Regions from separate parts of the Pseudocitrobacter sp. 2023LY-00077 genome, predicted to be linked through region 3. Evidence: riboswitches for the same ligand, from Rfam matches in the RefSeq annotation. Region 3 holds a riboswitch; each other region holds the start of a gene.
What was found. A riboswitch is a leader RNA that binds a small molecule or an ion and turns the genes downstream of it on or off. The one in region 3 is predicted to bind thiamine pyrophosphate.
Positions count from the first base shown of each region.

Region 1: linked by a shared signal. The riboswitch ahead of thiC (phosphomethylpyrimidine synthase ThiC) and the one ahead of tenA (thiaminase II) in region 3 are both predicted to bind thiamine pyrophosphate.
Region 2: linked by a shared signal. The riboswitch ahead of thiM (hydroxyethylthiazole kinase) and the one ahead of tenA (thiaminase II) in region 3 are both predicted to bind thiamine pyrophosphate.

Region 1 covers NZ_JBSPEI010000026.1:18,676-24,545, forward strand. Annotated here, with positions in the region: gene thiG (thiazole synthase) at 1-3, opposite strand, end outside; gene thiS (sulfur carrier protein ThiS) at 5-205, opposite strand; gene ACWWFX_RS23015 (HesA/MoeB/ThiF family protein) at 189-941, opposite strand; gene thiE (thiamine phosphate synthase) at 934-1,569, opposite strand; gene thiC (phosphomethylpyrimidine synthase ThiC) at 1,569-3,464, opposite strand; TPP riboswitch at 3,551-3,660, opposite strand; gene rsd (sigma D regulator) at 3,711-4,199, opposite strand; gene nudC (NAD(+) diphosphatase) at 4,296-5,069, shown strand; gene hemE (uroporphyrinogen decarboxylase) at 5,113-5,870, shown strand, end outside.
Region 2 covers NZ_JBSPEI010000001.1:429,882-435,751, forward strand. Annotated here, with positions in the region: gene ACWWFX_RS01965 (zinc-binding alcohol dehydrogenase family protein) at 1-681, opposite strand, end outside; gene ACWWFX_RS01970 (LysR family transcriptional regulator) at 786-1,694, shown strand; gene crcB (fluoride efflux transporter CrcB) at 1,691-2,065, opposite strand; gene ACWWFX_RS01980 (universal stress protein) at 2,081-2,503, opposite strand; fluoride riboswitch at 2,581-2,648, opposite strand; TPP riboswitch at 2,745-2,842, shown strand; gene thiM (hydroxyethylthiazole kinase) at 2,877-3,662, shown strand; gene thiD (bifunctional hydroxymethylpyrimidine kinase/phosphomethylpyrimidine kinase) at 3,659-4,459, shown strand; gene ACWWFX_RS01995 (NCS2 family permease) at 4,650-5,870, opposite strand, start outside.
Region 3 covers NZ_JBSPEI010000021.1:13,813-19,682, reverse strand. Annotated here, with positions in the region: gene ACWWFX_RS21520 (ABC transporter permease) at 1-386, opposite strand, end outside; gene ACWWFX_RS21515 (ABC transporter ATP-binding protein) at 413-1,153, opposite strand; gene tenA (thiaminase II) at 1,150-1,833, opposite strand; TPP riboswitch at 1,898-2,000, opposite strand; gene lysM (peptidoglycan-binding protein LysM) at 2,079-2,522, opposite strand; gene ACWWFX_RS21500 (glycoside hydrolase family 10-like protein) at 2,608-3,936, opposite strand; gene ACWWFX_RS21495 (VF530 family protein) at 4,002-4,280, opposite strand; gene lysC (lysine-sensitive aspartokinase 3) at 4,381-5,742, opposite strand.

The sequences.
Region 1 (5,870 bases), on a different contig from region 3:
CATGTCAGCCCCCGGCTATAACCTGAAAAAGCAGGATCTGATCGCCGTCCTGCACAATGTGATGTTCCCAACGCTCGCGCGGCAGGATTTGCTGATTGAGCGCCAGCGCGACGCCCGGCTTTAACTGTTCCAGTTGGGTGAGCAGGGCGCTGACGGAGAGCCCCTCCGCACACTGCATGGATTCGTCATTAAACTGAATCTGCATGACGGCCTCCACAAACCGGGCAGCCCGCCGCGCGATGCAGCGCCAGGTTTCGCCACTGGTGGGCGCGTGCGTCAAACAGACGCAAGGTATTGCTGGTGGGCATACCGCTTAACAGCTTGATGGCTTCCAGTGCCTGCAATGTACCCATTACGCCCACGACCGGGCCGACCACGCCTGCCGTGCGGCAGTTGCGTTCCGGTTCGGCGTCATCGGGCCACAGACAGCGGTAACAGCCTTGCGTCCACGGCGGTGTCAGTACCATCATCTGCCCACCGAACCCCACCGCGCTGGCCGTAATCAGCGGCGTGTTCAGCGCCACGCAGGCCGCGTTGATCGCCTGGCGCGTCGCCATGTTATCGGTGCAATCAAGCACCAGATCCGCGTCGTGCACCGCCTGCTTTAGCGCATCGCCCGCCAGCCGTTGGGCGATCGTTGTGAGAGTGATATCCGGGTTTAACGCCGCCAGTCGCGCGCGCGTTGCCTCTGCTTTTGAGCGCGCGATGTCGGGCGTGGTAAAGGCAATCTGACGATGCAGATTACTCAGATGCACCTCGTCATCGTCGGCAAGCACCAGCGTGCCGACGCCCGCACCGGCAAGATACAGCGCCGCAGGCGCGCCTAAGCCGCCGAGCCCGACGATAAGCACCCGGCTGGCGAGCAGTTTTTGCTGACCCTCCACGGCGATATCCTCCAGTAACATCTGGCGACTGTAGCGCATGAAATCGCGATCATTCATCGCCCACTCCCGCCAGCGCCAGCAGTTTCGCGGTGGCATCGCGCCAGTCTGCGGCTTGCGTAATCGCGCTCACGACGGCGATGCTGCCAACGCCCGTCGCCAGCACTGCCGGCGCACGTTCAAGGCTAATTCCGCCAATGGCGACGGTGGGGTAATCGTCCAGGCGTTTAATATGCGCGGCGAGCTGTTCCAGCCCCTGCGGCGCGGAGGGCATCTGCTTGGTTTGCGTTGGGAACACGTGACCCAGCGCGATGTACGAAGGCTGCGCCGCCAGCGCCACGTCAATTTCCATATCATCGTGAGTCGATACGCCAAGCCGTAAGTTGGCCGCGCGAATCGCGTCGAGATCGGTGGTTTCCAGATCTTCCTGCCCCAGATGCACGCCATAAGCCTGGTGTTTAATCGCCAGACGCCAGTAGTCGTTGATAAACAGACGCGCGTTATAGCGACGGCCGAGATCTATCGCGGCAACCACATCGGCCTCGACCTCGTCGTCGTGTTTGTCCTTAATGCGTAACTGAATGGTGCGTACGCCCGCTTCCAGCAAACGTGCGATCCACTCCACGCTATCAACAACCGGGTAGAGGCCCAAACGGAAAGGAACCGGGGGAAAATGAGGCTGGTACATTATAAATTCTCCTGAGGGATATAGAGTTCGCCACCCCGGGCGCGGAACTGACCAGACATCTCGTTCATCCCGGTCTCTGCGGCCTGTTTTGCCGCGTAATCGCGAACTTCCTGGGTGATTTTCATTGAGCAGAATTTGGGGCCGCACATCGAGCAGAAATGGGCAACTTTGCCCGATTCCTGCGGCAGTGTTTCATCGTGATAGGCGCGAGCGGTGAAGGGGTCGAGCGCCAGGTTAAACTGATCTTCCCAGCGGAATTCAAAGCGTGCTTTAGACATGGCGTTATCGCGAATCTGCGCGCCGGGGTGGCCTTTTGCCAGGTCTGCCGCGTGGGCGGCGATCTTGTAAGTGATAAGTCCTTGCTTCACATCGTCTTTATTCGGTAAGCCGAGGTGCTCTTTTGGCGTGACGTAGCAGAGCATCGCGCAGCCGAACCAGCCAATCATCGCCGCGCCAATCCCGGAGGTGAAATGGTCGTAGCCTGGTGCAATATCGGTGGTGAGCGGCCCTAACGTATAAAACGGCGCTTCATGGCAGTGCTCCAGCTCTTCGGTCATATTACGGCGGATCATCTGCATTGGCACATGGCCGGGCCCTTCAATCATCACCTGCACGTCATATTCCCAGGCGATTTTGGTCAATTCGCCCAACGTGTGAAGTTCTGCAAACTGGGCTTCATCGTTGGCATCCTGAATTGAGCCAGGACGCAGGCCGTCGCCCAGCGACAGCGATACATCATAGGCGGCGCAAATTTCACAAATTTCGCGGAAGTGCTGATAAAGGAAGTTTTCCTGATGATGCGAGAGGCACCACTTCGCCATGATTGAGCCACCGCGCGACACAATACCGGTCAGGCGTTTGGCGGTCATCGGCACGTAACGCAGCAGCACGCCCGCATGAATGGTGAAGTAGTCTACGCCCTGTTCGGCCTGTTCCAGCAACGTATCGCGGAACGCTTCCCAGCTCAGATCCTCGGCGATCCCATTGACCTTCTCCAGCGCCTGGTAGATCGGCACGGTGCCGATTGGTACCGGGCTGTTGCGCAGGATCCATTCGCGGGTTTCGTGGATGTAACGCCCGGTGGAGAGGTCCATCACCGTATCGGCGCCCCAGCGCGTTGCCCACACCAGTTTTTCCACCTCTTCTTCAATCGAGGAGCTGACTGCGGAGTTACCGATATTGGCGTTCACCTTCACCAGGAAGTTACGCCCGATGATCATCGGTTCCGATTCCGGATGGTTAATATTGGCCGGGATAATCGCCCGACCTGCCGCCACTTCGGCACGGACAAACTCAGGCGTGATGTTTTGTGGTAGCAGCGTGTCGAAGCTTTGCCCCGGATGCTGCTGGCGCAGTACTTCGCTGCGAATGCGCTCGCGCCCCATATTTTCGCGCAGGGCGATAAATTCCATCTCCGGGGTGATTACCCCCCGACGAGCATAATGGAGTTGGGTGACGCGCTTGCCGGGACACGCGCGTTTTGGCGTCAACAGGCCGGTGAAGCGCAATTCGTCGAGAAATTCGTCCGCGAGGCGGGCCTGAGTATAGGCGGAGCTGCGCGCCGTTAAGGTTTCGCTATCGGCGCGCGCGTCAATCCACGGCTGGCGCAGTTTTGCCAGGCCCTGGCGGATATCGATTTTTTCGGCTGGGTCGCCGTAGGGGCCGGAGGTGTCATACACCGGGATCGCTTCATTCTCTTCGTACTGCGCATTATCCTCGCTGCCGCCAATGAGCGTGGGGCTAAGCTGAATTTCGCGCATCGGCACGCGTACGCCAGGCTGTGTACCTGCGAGATAAATACGGCGCGAGTTAGGGAAAGCGGTGCCTTCCAGAGTATCAATAAAGCGTTGAGCCTGTTCGCGTTGTTCACGGCGAGTCAGTTTTGTTGTAGACATAGCGCATACCAAATAAAAAAGGATATGGCTTGTCAGACGACGGATGGAGTAATGGATGCACAGCGCCCGTGAAGGCAGAGGCATAAAGCTGAATTACTCTTGTTCCCTTCGCAGGTATTAGCCTGATCAGGTTCCGCGGATCCCGAATTAACGGTCTCAGCCTGTGTTTTCACACGTGGCACTCCGACAAGATGTAGCCCCATAAATGGGACGATGAATGTAAACTACGCGTTAATGCGTAAAATCTCAAGCGGGACGTTTGATCCCGGGGCTATCGTGCATCGCATCCAGCACGAGCATGATGAGCTTATCTTCGAGCACAAAACGTGCCTCCAGCGCCTCGCCGATATCCGACAATGCTTGTTGAAATTCAAAGCAATTATCGTGATCGATGGCCGTCTCCAGGCTGGAGTCGTAATAGTCCATAATCAACTGGGTGTTGGCTTCCAGCCTGGGCCAGATTTTAGTGGCCGTTAAAAGCGCGGCGTCGCCTTCCAATTTATGGAGAATGCGTTCATAAATACTGAAGTGGCAGGAGGAGAGGTAGTCCACCAGTCGCTGACAAAAATCATCCAGTGCTTTTTCATTCAGCCGTATAAACGATTCTTTGCCAGGCTTAATCCCAATCAGGTTGGAATAAGCGACAAGCAATTGCTTGCGTATGTTGAGCCAGCGGTCGACCAGTTTGTTACTGCCTCCAACATGCTCCGTCAGGCTTTCGAGCTGGTTTAACATGTGATTGACTCCGCACAAGTGGATTTAAAGACTGCGCACTAAGATGTAACGATAATGTAAATAACATGCCAGTGAAGCAAAGGTAGTGCAATAGATATGGATCGTATAATTGAAAAATTAGACATCGGCTGGTGGGTCGTCAGCCATGAGCAAAAATTATGGCTGCCGGGCGGAGAATTACCCTGGGGCGAAGCGGGAAAATTCGACCTTGCGGGGCAACGCGCGCTGCTGATTGGTGAATGGCAAGGCTCGCCGGTGTGGCTGATTCAGCAACAGCGTCGTCATGATATGGGCTCGCTGCGGCAAATTCTCGACCAGGATGCCGGGCTGTTTCAACTCGCCGGGCGCGGCGTGCAGCTGGCGGAGTTCTACCGCTCGCATAAATTCTGCGGCTACTGTGGGCATACCATGCACCCCAGCAAAACCGAATGGGCGATGCTGTGCGACCACTGCCGTCAACGCTACTATCCGCAAATCGCGCCCTGCATCATCGTCGCCATTCGTCGCGATGACACCATCCTGCTGGCGCAGCATACGCGTCATCGCAACGGCGTACACACCGTGCTGGCTGGGTTCGTTGAAGTGGGCGAAACGCTGGAGCAGGCCGTCGCGCGCGAAGTGATGGAAGAGAGCAGTATAAAAATCAAAAACCTGCGTTATGTCACCTCCCAACCGTGGCCGTTCCCGCAATCACTGATGACCGCGTTTATGGCCGAGTATGACAGCGGCGATATCGTGATCGACCCCAAAGAGTTGCTGGAAGCCAACTGGTATCGCTATGACAATTTACCGTTACTGCCGCCGCCGGGAACCGTCGCCCGTCGACTCATTGAAGATACTGTCGCACTCTGCCGGGCAGAGTATGAGTGACACTCATGTTACACTGGCGTGAAAGAGCTCAAGGAATGGAAAAATGACCGAACTGAAAAACGATCGTTACCTGCGTGCGCTGCTGCGTCAGCCTGTAGATGTCACCCCTGTCTGGATGATGCGCCAGGCGGGCCGTTATTTACCGGAATATAAAGCGACCCGTGCCCAGGCCGGGGATTTTATGTCCCTGTGCAAAAACGCCGAGCTGGCATGCGAAGTCACACTTCAGCCGCTGCGCCGTTACCCGCTGGATGCGGCCATTCTGTTCTCCGATATTCTGACTATCCCGGATGCAATGGGCCTCGGGCTCTATTTTGAAGCGGGTGAAGGCCCACGCTTTACCTCGCCGATAACCAGTAAAGCGGATGTTGATAAGCTGCCGATTCCGGACCCGGAAGGCGAACTGGGTTATGTGATGAACGCGGTGCGTACAATCCGCCGCGAACTGAAAGGCGAAGTGCCGTTGATTGGTTTCTCCGGCAGCCCGTGGACGCTGGCGACCTACATGGTCGAAGGCGGCAGCAGCAAAGCGTTTACCGTGATTAAAAAGATGATGTATGCCGAGCCGCAAACGCTGCATCTGCTGCTCGATAAGCTGGCGAAAAGCGTCACGCTCTATCTGAATGCGCAGATTAAAGCCGGTGCGCAGTCGGTGATGATTTTCGACACCTGGGGCGGTGTGCTCACCGGGCGTGATTATCAGCAGTTCTCGCTGTATTACATGCACAAAATTGTCGATGGTTTGCTGCGTGAAAACGACGGGCGCCGCGTGCCGGTGACGCTGTTCACCAAAGGCGGAGG
Region 2 (5,870 bases), on a different contig from region 3:
CTTATCCGTGTGCGTCAGGCTGGCGACATGCGTCACTGCCGGAATACCGATGCGGATCAGTTCTTCGGCGATCGGTTTGCTGTGGTCGATAACGTAATGTGCCCCGGCATCCGCTACCCATTTCTGCGTTTCCGGGCGCGATGCGGTGCCGATCACCGTCATTTTAGTGAGCTTACGCGCCAGTTGAGTCAGGATGGAACCGACACCGCCCGCTGCACCGACAATCAGCAGCACGTCGCCTTCATTGCCGTTTTCCTGAATGCCTAAACGATCGAACAACAGTTCCCACGCAGTGATGGAAGTCAACGGCAGGGCAGCAGCAGAAACGTTATCCAGCGAACGTGGCTTGAGGGCGACAATGCGCTCATCGACCAGCTGGAACTCGCTGTTGCTGCCAGGACGCGTTAACGCCCCCGCGTACCAGACTTCGTCGCCAGCTTTAAACAGTGTGACGTTCTCGCCAACGGATTTCACCACACCGACGGCGTCCCAGCCCAGTACGCGCGGCGTGTCGCCGCTAAAACCGGCACGCACTTTGGTATCGACCGGGTTAACGGAGATGGCTTTTACTTCTACCAGCAAATCGTGGCCCGCCGCTACGGGAACGGGCAGGGTAATTTCTTCTAATGCTTCAATGTTGCCGTGCGCGCCAGCCGCCTGAGTAATCGCAATCGCTTTCATAACCACCTCTGTGATGTTGGGTAAACTCTAAGAATGATATTATCCGGTGATATTTGCCGGAAAAATCCATTCGCGGTGACAGGACTTATCGTTGAGGAGTGAAAATGCTCAGGCTGGAAGATTTAACCCTGTTCGTGCGCGCGGCGGCATTAAGCAGTTTCAGCGAAGCGGCGCGCGAGGCCGGTCTGCCGCCTGCGCAGGTGAGTTCCGCCATTAAGCGTCTTGAGACGGCGCTTAATATCCGTCTGTTTGCCCGTTCAACGCGCAGCCTGCGCTTGACGCCAGAGGGCGAAACCTGGCTGCCCTACGCCACGCAAATGCTGGAAACGATGCAGGCCGGGCTCCAGCAGATTCAAACGCCCGACGATGAAATTCGCGGTACGCTGCAAATTGCGGTGCCTTCTGATTTGGGACGAAATCTCCTGCTCGGTATTTTCCGCCAGTTCCGCCAGCGCCACCCGGCGCTTAAATTGCGCATTCTTTTCTCTGACCAGGTGACGGATGTGTTTAAAGATCCGGTTGATGTCGCCTTTCGCTACGGCAGCAATGAGGATGCATCGTACGTCGCGCTGCCCATCGCACCGGATAATCGCCGCGTGCTGGTCGCATCGCCAGAGTGGATCGCCAAAAATGGCGAACCGGCAACGCCCGCTGATTTAGAAAAGTGTGATGCGCTGACCTATGTCCTGCGAGGTCGATTGTTCGATCGCTGGACGCTCACTGCGGGGGAAGAAACCCACGAAGTGCAGGTCAATGGCACGATTATCAGCGATGACGCGGAGGTTATACGCCGACTGGCGATTGCCGGGGAAGGCATTGCCAATAAGTCCTGGCTCGACGTCAGTGAAGATGTCTTTCAGGGACGACTGAAATTGCTGCTGCCGGACTATGAAGGCGACTGCGTGCCGCTGAACATGATTTGTCCGCATCGCAAGCAGCTCTCGCCTGCGGTGCGGTTGTTGTATGAGGCAGTGAAGGAACGCTGTGAAGCGCTGGTGCAGCGTAGGGGCTAAACCAGCGTCATCAAAAAGAATCCGGCAGCGGTCATCAGGAGCGATCCCACCACGTGAGTCATCACCGAAATCATCGCCCACAGATAGTTGCCGTTTTGCAAAAGGGTGACGATCTCCGCCGAAAAAGTGGAAAAGGTCGTCATCCCGCCGCAAAGTCCGGTGGTAATCAGTAACTTCCATGCCGGGTCCAGCTGCGGCTGGCGCAAAAAGAACGCCAGCGCCGCGCCAATAATAAAACCACCGACCAGATTAACCACCAGCGTTCCCGGTGGCAGGCTGGGGAAAAGGCTGTTCAGTTTCATCGACAGCCACCAACGAATGACACACCCGGTAGAGCCGCCAATAATAACGGCCAGTAATGAACGATACATCACGCGCGTAAATCCTTATGCTAAATGTTTGATCAGCACATCCACCGTCAGATGGTTGATGTACTCAAGGGAGTGGGAGGCGAGCACGCCCAGCAGGCGATTGTGATGTCCGGCGATGACCAGATCGATACGGCGATCGCGGATACAGGATTCGACATCTTCAAAGCGACGGGTCGTGACCAGTTCCAGCGTTTGTACCGGTAAGGAAACGGATTCCGCCAGCTCGCTCAACAGGGCTTTGGCCTGAATGACTTCCTGCGAAACCACGTCATCCATCAGGCTGTCGGAGACATAATTGAGGGCGCGATAATCGGTGCTGATATGCGCGATGGTTATCGTCATCGCGTTCTCCTGCGCCATTTTTGCAGCGTGATCGAGCAGGGGAATGCCATCAAGGCTGTTGTTAATCAGCACCAGCGCATGGTTGTAAACAGGCATAAAAAAACCTCGTCAGGTTGCGAGGTATGAGCGGGTCTTCAAACGACAGACAGCCTGACATACCTCCATGTTAAGAGGGTATACCAGGCGTCATCAGCCCCAGCAGGGCGGTTGGGAAAGGTGGAACGCCATCACCTTTGTGAATAATTTTGGACCGATGATGGGGGGATTGCAAATGGTTTGTGCGGCTTGCTTCCACCCGGCACTTGCCGTAACCTGCTGCGATACACGAATTTGTTGTATTGATGACTCGGGGTGCCCTTCCTTCGTGAAGGCTGAGAAAAACCCGTACCACCTGATCTGGATAATGCCAGCGTAGGGAAGTCAGAGACCGTCAGGTCATTGCTTCTGGACGTTCTGGCAGGAGCAAACCATGCAAGCAGAGCCGCTTAGTCCCGCGCAAATCGCGCATTCGTTACATCTTTTTCGTCATCACGCCCCCCTTGTTCACTGTATGACTAACGACGTCGTGCAGACCTTTACCGCCAACGTATTGCTGGCGCTCGGTGCATCCCCCGCGATGGTGATTGATGCGCAGGAAGCCGCGCAGTTCTCTGCCATTGCCGATGCGTTATTGATAAACGTCGGCACGCTAACGCAGCCGCGCGCGCAGGCGATGAAAGCCGCCGCGTTGAGTGCGAACGCTGCGGGTAAACCCTGGACTCTCGACCCTGTCGCCGTGGGCGCGTTAACGCTGCGCACCGAGTTTTGCCACGACCTGTTGACCTTAAAACCTGCCGCCATTCGGGGGAATGCCTCCGAAATTATGGCGCTGGCGGGAATGAGCGCGGGAGGGCGCGGCGTGGATACCACCGATACCGCCGCTGCTGCGCTACCGGCGGCACAGGCTCTGGCGCGTCAAATCAATACCGTTGTGGCGGTGACGGGCGAAGTGGATTACATCACCGATGGACAACGCGTTATCGCGGTAACGGGCGGCAATCCGCTGATGACCCGGGTAGTGGGGACGGGCTGTGCATTGTCTGCGGTCGTCGCGGCAAGCTGTGCGCTGCCGGGCGACAGGCTGGATAACATTGCCTCTGCCTGCGCCTTTATGAAACTGGCCGGTGGTCGTGCGGCGGTCGATAACGGACCGGGCAGTTTTGTCCCGGCATTACTTGATGCACTGTATGTGCTTGATGGGGAGGCACTGGCATGAAACGGATTAACGCATTAACCATTGCCGGTACCGATCCAAGCGGTGGCGCGGGCATTCAGGCGGATCTGAAAACCTTCTCAGCATTGGGCGCATACGGCTGTTCGGTGATTACCGCGCTGGTGGCGCAAAACACCCATGGCGTGCAGTCGGTCTATCGTATTGAACCGGATTTTGTCGCTGCGCAGCTGGATTCCGTGTTTAACGATGTGCGCATCGATACCACCAAAATCGGTATGCTGGCGGAAACTGATATCGTTGAAGCCGTGGCGGAGCGATTACAGCGCCATCGGGTGGAAAATGTGGTGCTGGATACGGTCATGTTGGCCAAAAGCGGCGATGCGTTGCTATCGCCCGCGGCGGTAGAAACGCTGCGTCAACGCCTGCTGCCACAGGTCTCGTTAATTACGCCGAATCTGCCGGAAGCGGCGGCATTGCTGGATGCGCCGCATGCGCGAAATGAGCGTGAAATGCTGGAACAGGGACGCGCACTGCTGGCGATGGGCTGCGGCGCGGTCCTTATGAAAGGCGGCCATCTTGACGATACGGAAAGCCCCGACTGGCTGTTTACCCGCGACGGCGAGCAGCGTTTTACCGCACCGCGCGTCATGACCAAAAACACCCACGGTACCGGTTGTACATTATCAGCCGCGCTGGCGGCACTGCGCCCACGCCATAGCAACTGGGGCGACACGGTGCTGGAAGCGAAAACCTGGCTTTCTGCCGCGCTGGCGCAGGCCGATACGCTGGAAGTCGGCAGCGGGATTGGCCCGGTGCATCATTTTCACGCCTGGTGGTAATCATGCAATGAAAACCTGCATTTGGATGGATGACAAATGCAAAATTGCCTGATGGCGCTGCGCTTATCAGGCCTACAAGGTGGGTTCAATGTATTGAATTTGCAATCTTTTGTAGGCCGGATAAGGCGTTTACGCCGCATCCGGCAAATATCAGCACCACGCCACCAAAACGCGCTTGATGAATTCCTGATTAATGGCGCACCAGCGTGGCAAAGTAATACACCAGCGGCACTGCCAGAATCCATAAGCCGAGAGGGATTTCCCGCCACTTCCCGGCAATGGTTTTAATCATCACATAGAACAGCAACCCACCCGCGATACCCGTCCCGAAGCTGTTGGCGATAAGCGTAATCATCACCATCATCAGTACCGGTAAGCCGTCGGTGAAATTCGCCAAATCCACCTTACGCAGGCCGCTAAACATATTCAGGCCAATCAGGATCAACGCCGGGGCTGTGGCTTCTTTGGGGATCATCAGCGCAACGGGGGTGAACAGCAGCATCAGCAAGAACATGATGGCGGCGGCAAGTGCAGTCATGCCGGTTTTACCGCCTGCTTCCGCCGAGGCTGAAGACTCAATCAGCGCCGTCGCGGCCGGAATACCGACCCACGGGCCCAGCGCGGCGGCAATGGAGTCAACCATAAACGGGCGGTTGATGTGCGGCATATTGCCTTCTTCATCCAGCAGGCCCGCTTCACCGCCGACGGCAAGCGTGGTGCCCATGGTTGAGAAAAACTCTGAGGCAAAAAAGACAAACAGATAAGGCAGGAAAGCGATATTCAGCGCGCCAATGATATCCACCTGCGCAAACACCGGAGTTAATGAGTGGGGCAGGGCGATAAAGCTTGATGGCAGGTGCGTGACGCCCGCCGGGATACCCACCAGCGTCGCACACAGAATTGCCCACAGGATAGCGCCAGGAATACGACGCGCCTGCAGGGCAATCGCCAGAAACAGCCCGCACAGCGCCACCAGCGCGCCCGGCGAAAGAAAATCCCCCAGCATCAAGGCGTTATTTTTGGCGCTTGCCAGCACCAATCCGGCATTACGAAAACCGAGCAGGGCAACAAAAATACCGATAGACGCCGTCAGCCCCAGTTTGATGGATTGCGGCACCGAGCGGGTGACCACTTCACGCAGGCCAAAACGGGTGAGCAGGAAGAACAGTACGCCAGACCAGCAGGCAATCCCCAGCCCAATCGGCCAGCCAATTCCGGCGTTTCCGGCCAGCGACACACCGACTAATACCGAGCCACCAATCCCCGGGCCAACAATAAACGGCAGATTGGCATAAAACGCCATCAACAGCGTGCCGACAACAAACACTAAAATGGTGCCGGTAGTCGCCGCGCCTTTATCCATCCCGCCCGCAGCCAGCAGACCGGGGATCACCACCAGCAGATAAGCGGC
Region 3 (5,870 bases):
CCGTCAAACAGAGCCGAGGTGACCGGGAAGAAGATAATCAGTACCGCCATGGTGACCTTGGCGCTCATGCCAAAACCAAACCACAGCACCAGCAGTGGGGCGAGGGCAAAGACCGGTATCGCCTGGCTGGTTAATACCACCGGCATCACCCAGCGCTGAAGACGGGGAGAAAAGACCATGCACAGCGCCAGAATCGCCCCGAGCAGTACGCCAATCACCAGGCCACTGCCGATTTCCGCCAGGGTAATCAACGTGTGCCAGCCGAGGTAACGACCATTATCGTGCAGGGCCTGAACTACCGCCGTGGGCGATGGCAGCAGGAATGCTGGAATAGAGCCGAGCGTCGCCAGCCACCATAACCCCACTAAGCCTGCAAACAGCGTCATCCCGCGCCAGATTCGTGATAAGAAAATCACTGTGCCCCCCGAATGAGCTGTTGCATAAGCTCACGTTGACTCTGGATAACCAGAGGATCGTCAAGTTCGCGTGGCGGCAGGCCAGCCATAACGTGGGAGTCATCGATGCCGCCAGGATGTTTCGCCAGAACCAGAATGTGATGACTCAGGCGGCAGGCCTCTACGGGGTCGTGTGTGATCAATAGCACGGTACGGTCAGCCAGCAGTTCCGCCGCCAGCGCCTGAATCGTGGCGCGGGTAATCGCGTCCAGCGCGGAAAACGGCTCATCCATCAGGACAATCGGCTGCTGTTCATAGAGGGTTCGGGCGATGGCGGCGCGCTGGCGCATTCCGCCGGATAACGTCTGCGGCAGGGCGTGGCCATAACTGCTTAGCCCCACACGCTCAAGCAGCTCTTGTGCCCATTGGCGATCGGCTTTTTCTCCGCGTAAACGCGCCCCCAGGCAAACATTCTGTTCAATGGTTAACCACGGATAGAGCAGATCGCGCTGCCCCATCCAGGCGATTCGGCCTGCGAGCGGGCGACCATGTTCATCCGCCACGCTACCCGATGTGGGTGCTGCCAGCCCGGCAACAATGCGCAGCAGGCTGGTTTTACCCGCACCGCTGGCACCCAGCAAGGAGACGAAATGCCCTGCCGGGATAGTCACGTTCAGGTTCTCGAATATTGTCTTATTGCCATAACGCAGCGTAAGGTCTGTTAGCCTGATCGCGGGGGATTCATTCACCGCCTTCATGATTTCGCGTTCAACCCCATCTGCCAGAACGCGCTTTCCAGCCGGGTGGCGGTGGTGAAGATAGATGAAAGTTCAGCGATACGGCCTTCACCACCGCGCTGAGCCGCCAGATTTTCAAATAGCGTCAGAGAGGCTTGTACGCCTGCCAGATAGCCCTCATCACCATAGTTGCGGATCCACGGCGCGTAAGGATTACCCTCAAAGACGGTTGCCGGATCGTTGAGCAGGCGCAGGCCGATTTCCGCATAGCCTGCCACGCACGGCATCAGTGCGGTGAGCAGATCAAGCACATCGCCTGAATGCCCCACATCCAGAACATAACGGGTGTAATTCACCGTTTCGGCGGCTTCTTCCACCTGCGTAACGTCGGATTCCGTTAATCCCCATTGCTGGCAGTAGCTGATATGCAGCGGCAGTTCGTTAAGAATCGCGTTCAGTGATGCCGTCGCCGCGCGCATTTCCGGCAGATTTTGCAGTTTGCTCACCAGCAGTGCGTAGGCGCGGGCGAAATGAACTAAAAACAGGTAATCCTGGGTGAGATATCGGCGGAACGCAGGTTCAGGCAGGGTGCCCGCACCTAACTGCTGGACAAATTCATGGGCGACATAATCGTGCCAGTGGTGACCCGCAAGCGTGCGAAGGCGTCCGTAAAGACCGGTTTCAAACAGGGGTAAAGACATGGGACCTCCAGTAATTAAGTGGAGATCCGGGCTCAATGAGGGAAGAACAGGAATTGGCTGTGTAAATAGATGGCTAACCCGTCCCTTCGCTGGCATGACCCAGATCAGGTTCTAAGGGTTCGGCTTGCGCCATCTCAGCCCATTTCTGGACACCCCTCGGACAGGAGGTTTTATACGATATTTTGTCTGTGAATACAACGAGGGGGGAACGCTTACCGGAATGACTTCCAGCAAGCGTGCGGTTATCAGGCTTTAGGAATACGTAAAGTCTGGCCGGGATAAATTTTATCCGGATGAGAAAGCATCGGGCGGTTGGCTTCAAAGATTTTATTGTACAGATTGGCGTTGCCGTATACGTTTTTGGAGATCGCGCTCAGCGTATCGCCGGATTTCACGGTGTAGTAGGTGGCTTCATCCGCACTATCGGCAGCGGTAATGTTATTCTCAACTTCACTGACTCCGGCAACGTTACCGACGGCGACCTGAATTTTCTCTTTCTCTTCCTGGGTTAGCCCATCGCCGGTGACGCTGGCTTTCCCGTCGACGACCGTCACCTGAACTTTATCCGCACCGGGAATATTGAGTTTCTTTAAATGCTCGGTGACTTTTTCGCCCTGGTCCTGATGCGAATCCGTCAGTTTATCCCACAGTTTTTCACCTGCTTCTTTCACGAAGTTAAACAGTCCCATATCCGTTCTCCAGTAAAGAATGTCAGGGTAAGCATAGCAGATGAGGTGCGCTACGCCGGGTTTGCGTAGCGCACAAAAGGCAGGATTAATGGCCCCAGCGGGTTTTCAGATAATTCACCGCCTGGCGGGTTTGCGGTTGATTGAGATTATCTTCGCGGAACAGGATCGTCCCGTTGATTTCCGGGATTGATTCATTGAGATCGATCTGCTTACTCAGCTCTGGTACGCCGCCATTCACCGCCCAGTCAGGTTCTTTTTTCGACGGTTCGCCCACTTTATACAGCGCCACGCCAATATAGAGTCGTGTTTTGGTCGGTTTCACCACATCCGCCCACCATTTTGCCAGCACATCATAACGCGCAGCGTCGCGGGCAAACGGCCAGTACAGCTGCGGGGCGATGTAGTCCAGCAAGCCTTGCTGCACCCAAAGGCGGGTATCAGCATAAGACTCATCGTAGGCGGCCGCACCGCGCGTATCCGACCCTAAAGGATCGTGCGAGCGGTTACGCCAGACGCCCGCCGGGCTTACGCCAAACTCGACGTCGGGCTTCAGCTGCTTAATGGTGCGTGAAACCTGCTCGATAAGCTGTTGCGTGTTATGGCGTCGCCAGTCGGCTTTTGACGCATATTGCTGGCCATACTGCCGCCAGGTCTGGTTATCGTTAAGCGTAGAGCCGGCAGTTTCGGTATAGAAGTAGTCATCAAACTGCACGCCATCGACCGGATATTTTGCCACCACTTCCGCCACAATACTGGTGATCCAGTCGCGCGCTTCCGGAATACCGGGGTCAAGCACAAAGCGATCGCTTGATGTGCGGATCCAGTCGCGATGCAGAACAAAAATACTGGCGGGTTGCTGTGAGAGCGTGCGATTAAGCTCGGCCACCGTTGACGGTTTGGTGTTGGTTGTTACCCGGTACGGGTTAAACCAGGCATGTACTTTCATGCCGCGTTTATGGGCTTCATCCAGCATAAACTGCAACGGATCGTACCCGGGGTTCTCGCCAATCTTGCCGGTTAAGGTATCGGACCACGGCAGAATTTTAGAATCCCACAGGGCGGTGCCATCGGGTTTTACCTGGAAAAATACGGTATTAATACCGAGTTGTTTCAGGTTATCGAGCTTTGCCGTCAGCGCTTCTTTCTGTTTATTGATACGAATGGCGGGGCTGCTGATATTGACCGAGTTAACTGGCGGCCAGTCGAGCCGCGAAACCGTGGCCAGCCAGATACCGCGCATTGGTTCATTACTCTGCTGCGTTTTACCGGCGGGCTTTGATGTGTTGCCTGGCGATGTAACAAGTGAACTCGGTGGCTTAGACGAACAACTGACAACAAGTAATGCCGCGGCAACCAGCGTGCCTAGTTTTTTAACCTGAGTGACCGGGGAGACGCCCCGCAAAGAGATGATCATAAACGCCCGTTTTCTACTAGTCCCTTGAGAGGCGATATTCTCTTACGATTTGCAGGGGAAGTGAATCAGATCTTATCGTCTCGCCCCTGCAACCACGGGTTAAATCCGCCATCCTGAGGTTCATCGTCTTCGAGGGAATCAAGATAGAGCGCTTCAACTTCCGCTCGGGCCCAAGGCGTGCGGCGTAAAAACTTGAGGCTGGATTTCACGCTAGGGTCATTCTTAAAACAGTTAATGTTCACCAGTTTGCCCAGTTTTTCCCAACCGTAGCGAGCCACCAGGGCATTAATTTGCATCTCCAGCGTAACGCCGTGCAAAGGATCTTTCGAATGTTGAGCGGTCATGGATATCCGATAAAGTGTGCGCAAAGAAGCGGGAAGGGTACAAGAAAGCGGGCACTGCGGCAATGAAATGAAAAGGGGCGTGAAACGCCCCTGATTACGCTTACTCGAACAGCCTGCGGTGTAATGCAACGACGGCGCTATCGGCAGTGTCGCCCGGCAACAGGAAGCTGAGATTATTATTGGATGCACCGTGGCAAATCATGCGTACCGCATGTTCGTCCAGTTCGGCGAAGGCATCACGACACACCCCCGTCCCCTGATGAAGCTGATTACCAATCAGCGTCACCAGCGCCAGCCCGGTTTCAATCTCAACCCGACAGTGGGAGGAGAGCGCCGTCAGCAGTGAGGTGGTTAAGGTGTGATCTTCCCCGGATGTCGCGCAGGTGGGATCGAGCGCAAGCGCAATGCTGCTTTCCGAGGTTGTGACCAGATCAATATCCACCTGATGCTGTGCCAGAATAGCGAACATCTCAGCAAAAAAGGCATAGGCTGGCTGCGCGTGCAGACTGTGCAATCTTAACAGGGTTTGCTTACGGCGAACGGCAATCGCACGATACAGCGGCGGATTCTCGGTCTCACGACGCACCAGCGTACCGCCGGCAGCGGTATTTTTACTGCAACCGACGAAGACCGGAATGTTTTTGCGCATCGCAGGCAACAGCGTTGCCGGGTGCAGCACTTTCGCCCCAAAGGCGGCCATGTCGCTGGCTTCGGCGAACGAGATATGGTCGATACGCTGGGCTTGCGGCACAACGCGAGGGTCAGTGGTGTAGATACCCGCAACATCCGTCCAGATATCGACGCGTGTTGCCTGTAGCGCTTCGCCCAGCAGGGATGCGGTGTAGTCGCTGCCGCCGCGCCCCAGCGTCGTGGTATGCCCGGCGCGATCGCTACCGATAAAGCCCTGGGTTATCACGATGGCCTGTTCGATACGCGAACGCAGGTGCATTTCCACCTGTTCGGCGACCTGACTGAGCTCCGGTTCCGCACAACCGTAAACGTCGTTGGTGCGAATCACTTTGCGCGCGTCAAACCATTCAGCCTGGGCCTCGTGTTCACGAAGCACTTCAGCAAACAGCAGGCTCGACATCAGTTCGCCGTGGCTCACCAATTCATCGCTTAATGCAGCCGATGGCGTTGCCTGCGCGGTTTCAGCAAGACGAGCAATATTTTCAAGCAGTTGATCTATTTCTTTACTGATAACCGTTGGCTGTTTCAGGCGGGAAATAATGTTGTACTGGATGGTGCGAAGAGTATCGATTTTATCCATACGGTCGCCGCTTTCCAGACCTTCAGAAAGCTCGACTAACAGATTAGTGACACCGGCGGAGGCAGACAATACGACCAGGCGTACCTGTTCGTCTGCAAGAACAATACTGGCACTGCGATTCATCGCGTCAAAGTCAGCAACGCTGGTACCGCCAAATTTGGCAACGACGAATTGTGGATAAATGCGTGTCATAACAATCTCATATCAGGGCGCCATAAAAGATGGCTAGAAAATTTTCATTCTCGGCATAAGGGAAGTGACTTCGCCTTACGAAATGTCCGCCCGCGAACATTTCTGGTGACAACCCAGGATAAACATCC